2 regions of the Nocardia goodfellowii genome follow, and region 1 is predicted to be linked to the other one. Evidence: riboswitches for the same ligand, from Rfam matches in the RefSeq annotation. Region 1 holds a riboswitch; the other holds the start of a gene.

Evidence for each region. Region 1 has a riboswitch for S-adenosylmethionine ahead of BJ987_RS07390 (rhodanese-like domain-containing protein). Riboswitches for the same ligand answer to the same signal wherever they lie in the genome.
Region 2: another riboswitch for S-adenosylmethionine. It lies ahead of metX (homoserine O-acetyltransferase MetX); the one in region 1 lies ahead of BJ987_RS07390 (rhodanese-like domain-containing protein).

Annotation. Positions count from the first base shown of each region.
Region 1 covers NZ_JAGGMR010000001.1:1,711,765-1,717,550, forward strand. The annotation lists gene BJ987_RS07365 (DUF456 domain-containing protein) at 1-397, shown strand, start outside; gene BJ987_RS07370 (maleylpyruvate isomerase family mycothiol-dependent enzyme) at 398-1,057, opposite strand; gene BJ987_RS07375 (amidohydrolase family protein) at 1,191-2,045, opposite strand; gene BJ987_RS07380 (FAD-dependent oxidoreductase) at 2,100-3,488, opposite strand; gene BJ987_RS07385 (Rv0361 family membrane protein) at 3,739-4,191, shown strand; SAM riboswitch class IV at 4,243-4,358, shown strand; gene BJ987_RS07390 (rhodanese-like domain-containing protein) at 4,374-4,790, shown strand; gene BJ987_RS07395 (O-succinylhomoserine sulfhydrylase) at 4,858-5,786, shown strand, end outside.
Region 2 covers NZ_JAGGMR010000001.1:184,911-190,696, forward strand. The annotation lists gene BJ987_RS00905 (winged helix-turn-helix transcriptional regulator) at 1-89, shown strand, start outside; gene BJ987_RS00910 (hypothetical protein) at 218-547, shown strand; gene metX (homoserine O-acetyltransferase MetX) at 593-1,738, opposite strand; SAM riboswitch class IV at 1,814-1,924, opposite strand; gene BJ987_RS00920 (TetR/AcrR family transcriptional regulator) at 2,035-2,736, opposite strand; gene BJ987_RS00925 (MFS transporter) at 2,887-4,380, shown strand; gene BJ987_RS00930 (NADP-dependent isocitrate dehydrogenase) at 4,668-5,786, shown strand, end outside.

The DNA.
Region 1 (5,786 bases):
CCTGATCTTCGGCGCGATAGCCGTCTGGGCGTTCCTCACCGGCGGCACCACCGCCTGGATCGTCTTCGCCGTCGCGGCGGTGTTCCTGGTGCTCTCCGGCGTCATCAAATACACCTGGCCGGGCCGGCGGATGAAGGAGGCGGGCGTCGCCAATCGCGCCCTGTTCCTCGGCGCGATCCTGGGCATCGTGGGGTTCTTCGTCATCCCGATCGTCGGGTTGTTCGTCGGATTCGTACTGGGCGTCTATCTTTCGGAGTACCAGCGCCTCGGCCGCGGCGAACCCGCTTGGGTGGCAACCAAACACGCCCTCAAAGGCGTCGGCTTGTCCATGCTGATCGAGCTTTTCGGCGCACTGCTGGCCACCGGCGTCTGGGTCGTCGGAGCCTTCGTCGCCTGATCAGCCGTGCCCGCCCGACGCCGACAGACGGCTATGCAGCGTCGCCGCACCAGGACCCGACAGATCCGCGCAGTAAGCCGATCTTCCGGCCATCGCCATGGTCAGCGCGATCGTGGTGCCGCGGACGAGGGGGCCGCTCCCGGTGGCGAACGATCCGTCGGTCGCTGCCAAGCGCAGGCCCTCGATGGTGCTACGGCTCGGCACGGTGAAGTCACGTGCGGCGAAGAAGCGGGCGACCTCGGTGGCGGCTTCGGTCGACGGCGTACGCAGCAGCCCTAACGGTCGCCTGATGTCTTGCGCGTGGACGACCACCTCGCCCAGCCAGGCCGCCGTGTGCCCGGACGCGGCGGTAGTGCTGGTGATGATCGCCCGGAACCGCTCGAGGGTTTCGGCCGGGGTCGCGCCCCGGTGCTCGGCGAGCCGCCGTTCGTTGTGCTTGTCGAAATCGAAACGCGCGCCCAGGACGCTGAGCAGCCAGCGCCGACGGCCGAGACTCGCTGCCGCGGTGAGGTGCGCGACGACCTCCTCGACCACCCAGAGCCCGCACAGGGACCGCCGATTCCACTGCTCATCGTCCAGTTCGGCGAGATCCTCGGCCAGGCGCGCGCGTTCGGCATGCGCCATGTCCCAGAGGGCCTCGCGGGCAACGGCATTCGGCATCGGTACCTCCAAATCGGTGCGACCGGCCGCGGGTACGGCCACGCGCGGGAAGCTCAGGTCGTCAGTGATCCAGACGACGAAGCAGGCCCGAATTCATCGGTCTCGGCATCCCTGCGCATGGCCGTGTCGCCGACTAGCGCTCGATGATGGGCAGCGGCAGCGTCGCGTTGGGGTCGATGCGGGGCAACTCCTCGCGGCGCAGCGGCAGCGTCGGCGGCTCGGCATGGGGCAGCGGCGGGATCGAGCGGGTCCGCGGCGGCACTCGGTAGAACTGCCGCGCATTGTCTTCCAGGACGGCGAACATATCGGTGCCGACCACATCGCAGATCAGATCGACATCGGAATCCTGGAACGGACGTCCGGCGCGGTTGCCCGGCAGGTCGGTGCCGAACATCAGGGCCTGCGGATTCACCGCGTGGATACGGCGGAGCGCGTTGGCGACATTCATCGACACCCGGCCGAAACCCGTCGCCTTGACCCGGGCGCCGCGATCCACCAGGTCCAGCAGATACGGCAGGCTCTCCTCGGACATGCCGAGATGGTCGATGGACAACGCGGGCAGCTTCGAGATCACCGGCTGCAACGAGGCCAGCATCGACCCGTCGATGTAGACCTCCACATGCCAGCCGACCAAGTCGTGCGCCCGCAGCGCCTGCAATGTCATGCCTGTGATGTCGGCGGCGGCGCGCTTCAGGTTGAACCGCAACGCGCGCACGCCGATCCGATCCAGCTCGACGATCTCGTCGTCACTCGTTTCCAGATCCAGCGCCGTCACGCCGACCCAGCCCGCGCCCAGCTCGGCCAGCGCCGTCTTCATGAAGGTCTGGTCGGTGCCCTGGAACGAGGCGATGACCACGGCGCCACCGCCGACGTCGAAGCGCGCCATACGCTTTCGATAATCGGCGATGGTATAGGGGTCGGGCAGGTAGCCCTCGTTCTCGATCAGCGGGAACCGCGGATCGATGATGTGGACATGGGCATCGAACACCTGTACAGAATGCCTCAGTCTGGGAGATTTCGCTGCCGTGGAACGGCGCTCCGGCTAGACCTTGTGCGGTTCGCTGGCGCGCAGCATGTCTTCGCGCTCGACGACCTTGACCCGCTCGCGGCCCTCCGGCTCGCCCAGGGCGCGCTCGTGCGCGTCCAGGCGGTACCAGCCCTGCCACGTGGTGAACGGGATGCCCTTGCCCTCCAGGAAGGTGGTGACGGCGTCCAGCTCCGGCTCGGGGGCCGGGGTGAAGTTCGCGCTGTCGTCCAGCAGGCAGGCCACGGTCTCGTTGGCGTCGCCCTTGGTGTGGCCGATCAGGCCGACCGGGCCGCGCTTGATCCAGCCGGTGACGTAGGTGGCCGGCAAGTAGCGCGCGGCGCCGTCGGCGTTCTCGTCGGCCAGCACGCGACCGGCCTCGTTCGGCACGGTGCCCGCCTGCTCGTCGAAGGGCAGGTTGGTGATGTTCTGCGACAGGTAACCGACCGCGCGGTAGATCGCCTGGACGTCCCAGTCGCGGAACTCGCCGGTGCCCTTGACGTTGCCGGTGCCGTCGAGCTGGGTGCGCTCGGTGCGCAGGCCGACGACCTTGCCGTCCGCGCCGAGCACCTCGGCGGGCGACTCGAAGAAGTGCAGGAACAGCTTGTGCGGGCGGTTGCCCTGATCGCGGATCGCCCACTGCTCCAAGGTGTTGGCGACCATGTCGACCTGCTTGGAGTGCCGGCGCGCGGCCTCGGAGCCGGCGTCGTAATCGATGTCCTCGGGGTCGACGATGACCTCGATGGTCGGCGAATGGTCGAGTTCGCGCAGCTCCAGCGGGGTGAATTTGGCCTGCGCCGGGCCGCGGCGACCGAAGACGTGCACCTCGACGGCCTTGTTGGCCTTGAGGCCCTGGTAGACGTTCGGCGGGATCTCGGTCGGCAGCAGTTCGTCACCGGTCTTGGCGAGCACACGCGCCACGTCGAGCGCGACATTGCCGACACCGAGCACGGCGACCTTCTCCGCGTCCAGCGGCCATTCGCGCGGCACGTCCGGGTGGCCGTCGTACCAGGACACGAAGTCCGCGGCGCCGAAGGAGCCGTCCAGATCGATACCCGGGATGTCCAGCGCACGGTCGGCGTTCGCGCCGGTGGAGAAGATGACCGCGTCGTAGAAGCGCCGCAGATCGTCCAGGGTGATGTCGGTGCCGTAGTCGATATTGCCGAGCAGGCGCACCTGCTCCTTGTCGAGCACCTTGTGCAGGGCGGTGATGATGCCCTTGATCCGCGGATGGTCCGGCGCGACGCCGTAGCGGATCAGGCCGAACGGCGCGGGCATGCGCTCATACAGGTCGATGCTGACCTCGGCATCGGACTTCATCAACGCGTCGGCGGCGTAGATACCGGCCGGTCCTGCGCCCACGATCGCGATGCGGAGCGGGCGAGTGGCTGCACTCTGTTCGGTCATCTCTTACGCGCACCTTCGGTAGAAAAATAATGGCGTCCTTCTTAGCCTAGGCTAAGTCGACGCACCGCTGCGGTTGCCCCTGACGATGCGGCTGGTGCTGCTGGCTCGTAACTGCAAAGCCCCCAGGTCGCTCCCGTGCCGCACTGCCATATGGGTGATGACGGCGAGACCCCGGTCTCGCGATTCTATCGGGGACGCCTTCGGCCGCCTGCACGGGTGCCGCCGACCAGGGATAAGGGATCATCGACGCATGACCGAGCAGCAATCGACACCCGACGACGAACCCATCCAGGTCGACCAGACCGACAAGCGGTCCATGACGCCGTTCATCGCCGCCGCGATCCTGGCCGCGATCGTGCTGGTCGCCGTGTTCGCGGGCGGGCTGCTGTCCCCGGCTGAGAAAAATGTCACAGAATCCGACCGGATCGCCGCGGCTGTCGGCAATTACGTCGGCGGACGTGCCCAGCGTGACGAGGTGCCCGCGCCCGGCACCGCCTGCGCCGGATTCGACGAGGCCGAGTCGCCGCTGGCCGCGCAGTTCGGGCCGGGCGGCCGAAAGTCCGTGGAGATCGCCAAGATCGAAGGTCAGACCGTCAACGGTGACCGGGCCAAGGCCACCGTCACCACCAAGGCGGACGGCAAAGAGACCACCGCGACTTGGAATCTGGTCCGTTCCGACGGCAAATGGCTGGTCTGCGACTGAGCCGGATTCGGTGTTTGACAGCCCGGCCCCCGTCCAGGCAATCTCAGTTCAGGTCATGAGCACCAGCGTCAAGCCCCGGCTCGCTGGTCGGCAACCCTCCTCCGCGGTGGGGTGCTCCGGGTGACGACCTGGCACGCATCCGAACCCCGATGCGGCAAGTGCGGATTCACAGGAGGATCGACATGACTTACGCCGGCGACATCACCCCCCAGCAGGCGTGGGACCTGCTGCGCGAGCACCCCGAAGCCGTCCTGATCGACGTGCGCACCGAAGCCGAATGGCGCTTCGTCGGCGTACCCGACACCACCCCGATCGAGCGCCCCACCGTGCTCATCGAATGGGTCGACAGCACCGGCGCACGCAACCAGGCCTTCACCGATCAGCTGCGCGAAGCCCTCGACGGCCGCGCGCCGGAAGCCCCCGTGGTGTTCCTCTGCCGGTCCGGCCAGCGCTCCGCGCACGCCGCGACGGTCGCGACCCAACTCGGCATCACCCCGGCCTACAACGTGGACGAAGGCTTCGAAGGCCCGCTCGACGCGAACGGTCACCGCGGCGGCGCCGGCTGGCGTGCCCAGGGACTGCCGTGGCGGCAGTCGTGAGCACCTGGGCGCCGGCGGCAGTCGGAGCCGCCAGGTCGGGTACACACAGTTCGGTGGAGGAACAGTCATGATCACTGGTGGCGCATTCGACAAGCCGCTGCCCGAGGGCGTCGGGCCGGCGACGCTCGGCGTGCGCGGCGGCCTGCGGCGCAGCGGTTTCGAGGAGACCTCCGAGGCGCTGTACCTCAGCTCCGGCTTCGTCTACGAGAGCGCCGAAGCGGCCGAGGCGTCGTTTACCGGCGATATCGAGCATTTCGTCTACTCCCGCTACGGCAATCCGACGGTGGCCATGTTCGAGGAGCGGATGCGGCTGCTCGACGGCGCCGAAGCGTGTTTCGCGACCGCGAGCGGCATGTCGGCCGTCTTCACCGCGCTCGGTGCGCTGCTGGGCGCGGGTGATCGGCTGGTGGCCGCGCGCAGCCTGTTCGGTTCCTGTTTCGTGGTGTGCAACGAGATCCTGCCGCGCTGGGGCGTGGAAACCGTCTTCGTCGACGGCGACGACCTGGACCAGTGGGAACAGGCGCTGTCGGTGCCGACCCAGGCGGTGTTCTTCGAGACCCCCGCCAATCCCATGCAGACGCTGGTCGATGTGCGCCGCGTCACCGAGCTCGCGCACGCCGCGGGCGCGAAAGTGGTGCTGGACAACGTTTTCGCCACCCCGCTGCTGCAGCGCGGCTTCGACCTCGGCGCCGACGTGCTGGTCTACTCCGGCACCAAGCACATCGACGGACAGGGCCGGGTGCTCGGCGGCGCCATTCTCGGTGATCACGACTACATCGACGGCCCCGTGAAAAACCTGATGCGCCATACCGGCCCGGCGCTCAGCCCGTTCAACGCCTGGACCCTGTTGAAGGGCCTGGAGACGATGCCGCTGCGAGTGCACCACTCCGCTGCCTCCGCTCTGCGCATCGCGCGGTTCCTGGACGAGCACAAGTCGGTGAACTGGGTCCGCTACCCCTACCTGGAATCGCACCCGCAGCACGCGCTGGCCACCAG
Region 2 (5,786 bases), 1.5 Mb from region 1:
GCTTGCGCACGCCGATCGCGGCGCTGCGGGAATGGATCGAGACCGATATCAATCGGATCGAAGCGGCGCGGCGCGAGGCAGCGAAATGACCATGGAAGGTCAGTTGAGTGGCATCGCCGCGACGGCCACCCGGCGTATGGTCGAGCCATAGCCTATTAGGGTGCCGTCCCAGACCTCGGCGGCCGTCCGATGCACCGACCCAGCGTAGGGAGACGGCATGCCAGGCAACTTCGACGGCATCGACTGCGGGCTGTTTCCGTTGTGGACGGTCGCCGCCTTTGTCCATGGGAACGGCGAGGCGCCGGTGGGGACAGCCAGCGCCCGCGATCTGTCCATGGCCGCCGGCCTCGTGTGCTCGTATCTGCCTGTCCCGCAAGCTGATTTCGCGGGCTACTACCTCATCGCGACCCGCGCCGACTCCTACAAAGACCGCTTCACCAACAGCGCGAGCGCGCCGCAGTGGCGCAGTACCCCACTGCACGAAGCCGACGGCTGGGCCGCCGGACCGTGGAGCGTGCTCGAATCACCGCGGGCAGCAGGCGATTAGCGAGGTCGACTACGCCCTGCTGCGCTTACCGTCTCGGCGCCGAGCTCACACCGTGGCGCGGTTCTCGCGCGCCAGACGCAGGGTTTCGATGAGCAGCTTGGATACCGCGGCCGACTCGGTGAGGAACCCGTCGTGGCCGTCGCGCGAGTGCACGACCTCGAGCCGAGCACAACCCGGCAGTCCGTCGGCGAGTTCCTGCTGAGTACGCAGGGGGTAGAGCCGGTCCGAGTCGACACCGCCCACCACGCACGGCACCGGGGTGGCGGCCAGCGCAGCTCGCACACCGCCGCGACCACGACCGATATCGTGCCGGTTCATCGCTTCGGTGAGCAACACGTAGGTGGCGGGATCGAAACGGGCACAGAGCTTTTCAGCCTGATGCTCCAGATAGCTCTGCACCGCGTACCGGCCGCCGCGCCACGGATCCTCCGCGCCCTGCGCGTGATTCTCGAAGCGGTGGTCCAGTTCGCCTTCGGTGCGGTAGGTCAGGTGCGCGATGCGCCGCGCCAGGCCCATGCCGGTCATCGGCGCACGACCGGTGCCGTGATAGTCGCCGCCCTGCCAATCGGGGTCGGCCTTGATGGCGGCGATCTGGGTGGTCTGGGTGCCGATCTGATCGGCGGTGGCCCGCGCGCCGACCGCGAGGATCAACGCGGCCGCCACGCGCTCCGGAGCGCCGACCATCCATTCCAGGACGCGCATGCCGCCCATCGAACCGCCGACGACAGCGGCCAGCCGGTCGATGCCGAGCAGGTCCATCAGGGCGACCTCCGCGCTCACCTGATCACGGATGGAGATCTCGGGAAACCGGGAGCCCCACGGCTTTCCGTCCGGCGCCAATGACGACGGACCGGTGCTGCCCTTGCAGCCGCCGAGCACATTGGTGGCGATGACGCACCATTCGTCGGTGTCGATCGGCGCGCCGGGGCCGACCATGCCGTCCCACCAGCCGGGCAGCGGGTGCAGCTCGTCGGGGGCGCCCACTACGTGCGAGTCACCGGTCAGCGCGTGCTCGACCAGCACCACGTTGTCGAGGGCGGGTGCGAGTTCGCCCCAGCGTTGCACCGCGAGCCGCACATCGGGAACCACGGCGCCGTTCTCCAGGCGCACATCCCCGATCGGGATCACGCCGAGTCGGCCGTCCGGAGCGGGCAGCAGCGATCGGAGGCTCGGTTCGGTCTCCACGGTCACGCCGTCTGACCGATCACACGGGAACAGACCGCCCCGTGGCGGTGGACAATTGCACACATGTGGGGGACCTCCTGAACAGCGCGCTTGCTCCCGTCTTTCGAGAGCCAGGTCATCACCCGGAGCACCCCACCGCTGCTGGAGGGTTGCCGACCAGCGAGCCGGGGCTTCGCGCTGGCACTCATGACCTGAGGGACATGGTAGCTGGCGGTCGGTCAACGATAGAAATCACGTCGACAAGATCACGCCGACGCCGCTGGTCCAGGCCGGAAAACCCGCCGATGACCCGCGGCTCGGACTCAGGTGGACAGCGGTGCGCCGCACAGGTCGCGGAGTTCGTCGAACGCGCGCAGCACGATCGCGCGCGTGGCGCGCGCGGCGACCCGGGGCTCGCCGGTGAGAACCAGGTCCGGGTCGGCGTCGAAGGCGATGTGGCACATCATCTGCCAGGTCGCGACGGCCAAGCGCACCTTGAGCGCGTCGGGTTCCATGCCCAGCCGATCCGCGAGCGCCGCGGTGACCGCCTCGGCCTTGCGGTCGCCGTATTCCATCGCGCGCGCGTTGACCGCCGGGCTGCTGCGCACGATGCGCTGCATCTTCTGGAACCGGCGGAACGAGATCAGCTCGTCGGCGGCGTTGCCCGCGGCCAGGTCGACCATGTGCAGGTAGGCATCGCACATTGCCTGTAGCGGGTTGTCGATGCTGGGCCGGGCCCGCAGCAGGCCGGCGATGGCCTGGCCGAAATCCTCCACCGGGCCGAGGACGATGTCTTCCTTGATCTCGAAGTACCGGTTGACGGTGCGCGGCGAGACGTCGGCCGCGTGCGCGATCTGCTCCACCGTCGTTGCCTCGAAACCCTGCTCGTCGCACAGATCGAGCGCTATTTCGATGATCCGCGACCGAGTCTGCTGCTTCTTGCGTTCCCGCAGCCCGGTGGCCGGCTTGCCGCCCGGCACCGGTTCGGGATCGGCGGTAGGGCCGGTCGATGAGTCCTCGAGCATGCCGCCACCATAACGCAGCTCATGTCTACTCTTGGCCGAATGAGTCAAATGTCGCACTACGACATTTTTCCCTTGACGCCAAAAGTCGCACGATGCCAGGATCGTCTGCGTACTTCTGAAACAGCTCGTCCCAGATGAGGGAGAAAATCCGTGACCCGAACTGCGCCAGCGGTTGACGCACCCGGAAAACAAAGCAGTTCCGCCCGGTGGTGGGCGCTCGGCGTGATCGCGCTGGCCCAGCTGATGGTGGTGCTCGACGCCACCATCGTCACCATCGCGCTGCCATTCGCGCAGCGTGACCTGCACATCAGCGATGGCAACACCCAGTGGGTGCTCACCGCGTACACCCTGATCTTCGGCGGCCTGCTGCTGCTCGGCGGACGTCTCGCCGACTACCTGGGACGACGCAAGATCTTCATGATCGGCCTGATCGGTTTCGCGGCCGCCTCCGCGCTGGCCGGTCTCGCCCAGAACGGCGCCCAGCTGTTCGCGGGCCGCGGCCTGCAGGGCGCTTTCGCCGCCCTGCTCGCCCCGGCGGCGCTCTCGCTGCTGTCGGTGACCTTCACCGAGACCAAGGAACGCGCTCGCGCGTTCGCGGTGTTCGCCGGCATCTCGGCGGGCGGCGCGGCCATCGGCCTGATCGCCGGTGGCGCGCTCACCGAATACGCCTCGTGGCGCTGGACGCTGCTGGTCAACACACCGATCGCGATCCTGGCCCTGGTCGGCGCGTTCAGCTTCGTGATCAAGGATCTGCCGCTGCCCCGCACCGGCGGCTACGACGTGCCCGGCGCGATCACCGTCACCCTGGGCCTGATCGGCATCGTCTACGGCTTCAGCCGCGCGGCCGAGCACGGCTGGAGCGACGGCAGCACCGTCGGCCTGATCGTCGCGGGTGTCGCGCTGCTCGCCGCGTTCGTCTTCATCGAATCCCGCACCGCGAATCCGCTGCTGCCGCTGCGTATTCCGGGTGAGATCAACCGGGGCGGCGCACTGCTGGCCGCGCTGCTGGTCCCGATCGCGATGTTCGCGATGTTCCTGTTCCTGAGCTTCTACCTGCAGAATGTGCTCGGTTACACGCCGCTGAAAGCCGGTGTCGCGTTCCTGGCGTTCCCGGCCGGTATCGCCATCTCCGCAGGTGTCACCAGTGCGCTGCTGCCGAAGTTCGGCCCGCGTCCGCTGATGATCGTCGGCGCCGCACTGGGCGTGGTCGGACTGGTGCTCCTGGCTCAGCTCAGCTTCGGCGACAGCTTCGCCACCAGCGTGCTGCCCGCCCAGTTCCTGATCGCGCTCGGCATGGGTCCGCTGTTCGTCGGCATGCAGGCCGTCGCGCTGCACCAGGTGGACGAGGAGGACTCGGGCGTGGCCAGCGCGCTGCTGAACGCGGCCCAGCAGATCGGTGGCGCGGTCGGCACCGCCTTGCTCACCACCATCTCGGTGCAGGCGGCCAAGGATTACGTGGCCGGGAACCCTGGCGTCGACAACCTGCTCGCCCGCGCCGCCATCCACTCCTACGACGTCGCCTTCTATGTCGGCGCGGGCTTCTTCCTGGCCGCCATCCCGGCGATCGCGTTCATGATCCGGGACAAGCCGGAGAACCTGATCGAGGGCGCCGAAGACGGGGTCAAAATTCCCGTCGGCGTCTGATCCGGCAATAGGTCCCGCGTATCGCGCGCAACTCGCGATGCGCGGGACCTTGCGATTCTCAAATAATGGACAAAAGTACTAATCAGTAACTTTCGTCACGATTCTCACTCGGGGGTACTGGCGCGCGGTGAGGTCGTTAGCAGCAGTACGCTTGTCTTGTTTGACCACATGCCTCACCGACCACGCGGGGCATATACGTTGTCTGTTGGAACAGCTGGGGTCCGCTCACAAGCGTGTTCGCCTGGCCGTGCAATGAGGGCACCATCCTTAGGAGGACACGCAGAACTATGTCCAAAAAGATCAAGGTTGAAGGCACCGTCGTAGAACTCGACGGCGACGAGATGACCCGGATCATCTGGCAGTTCATCAAGGACAAGCTGATCCATCCGTATCTCGACGTGAACCTCGAGTACTACGACCTCGGCATCGAGTACCGGGACAAGACAGACGACCAGGTCACCATCGACGCCGCCAACGCCATCAAGCAGCACGGCGTCGGCGTGAAATGCGCGACCATCACCCCCGACGAGGCGCGCGTCGAGGAATTCGGGCTGAAGAAGATGTGGCGGTCGCCCAACGGCACCATCCGCAACATCCTCGGCGGCACCATTTTCCGGGCCCCGATCATCATTTCCAACGTGCCCCGGCTGGTACCCGGCTGGACGAAGCCGATCATCATCGGCCGGCACGCTTTCGGTGACCAGTACCGCGCCACCGACTTCAAGGTGCACCAGGCCGGCACCGTCACGCTGACCTTCACCCCGGAGGACGGCAGCGAGCCGATCGTGCACGAGGTCGTGAAGATGCCCGAGGACGGCGGCGTCGTCATGGGCATGTACAACTTCAAGCAGTCGATCGTCGACTTCGCGCGGGCCTCGTTCAACTACGGCCTGCAGCAGAACTACCCGGTGTACCTCTCCACGAAGAACACCATCCTGAAGGCCTACGACGGCATGTTCAAGGACACCTTCCAGGAGATCTTCGACGCCGAGTTCAAGACCCAGTTCGACGCGGCCGGGCTCACCTACGAGCACCGCCTCATCGACGATATGGTCGCCTCCTCCATGAAGTGGGAGGGCGGCTACGTCTGGGCCTGCAAGAACTACGACGGCGACGTGCAGTCCGACACCGTGGCCCAGGGCTTCGGTTCGCTCGGCCTGATGACCTCGGTGCTGCTCACCCCGGACGGCAAGACCTGCGAGGCGGAGGCCGCGCACGGCACCGTCACCCGGCACTACCGTCAGCACCAGCAGGGCAAGCCGACCTCGACCAACCCGATCGCGTCGATCTTCGCCTGGACGCGTGGGCTCGAGCACCGCGGCAAGCTGGACAACACCCCCGAGGTGATCGGCTTCGCGCAGGCGCTCGAGGATGTCGTCATCAAGACCGTCGAGGGCGGCCAGATG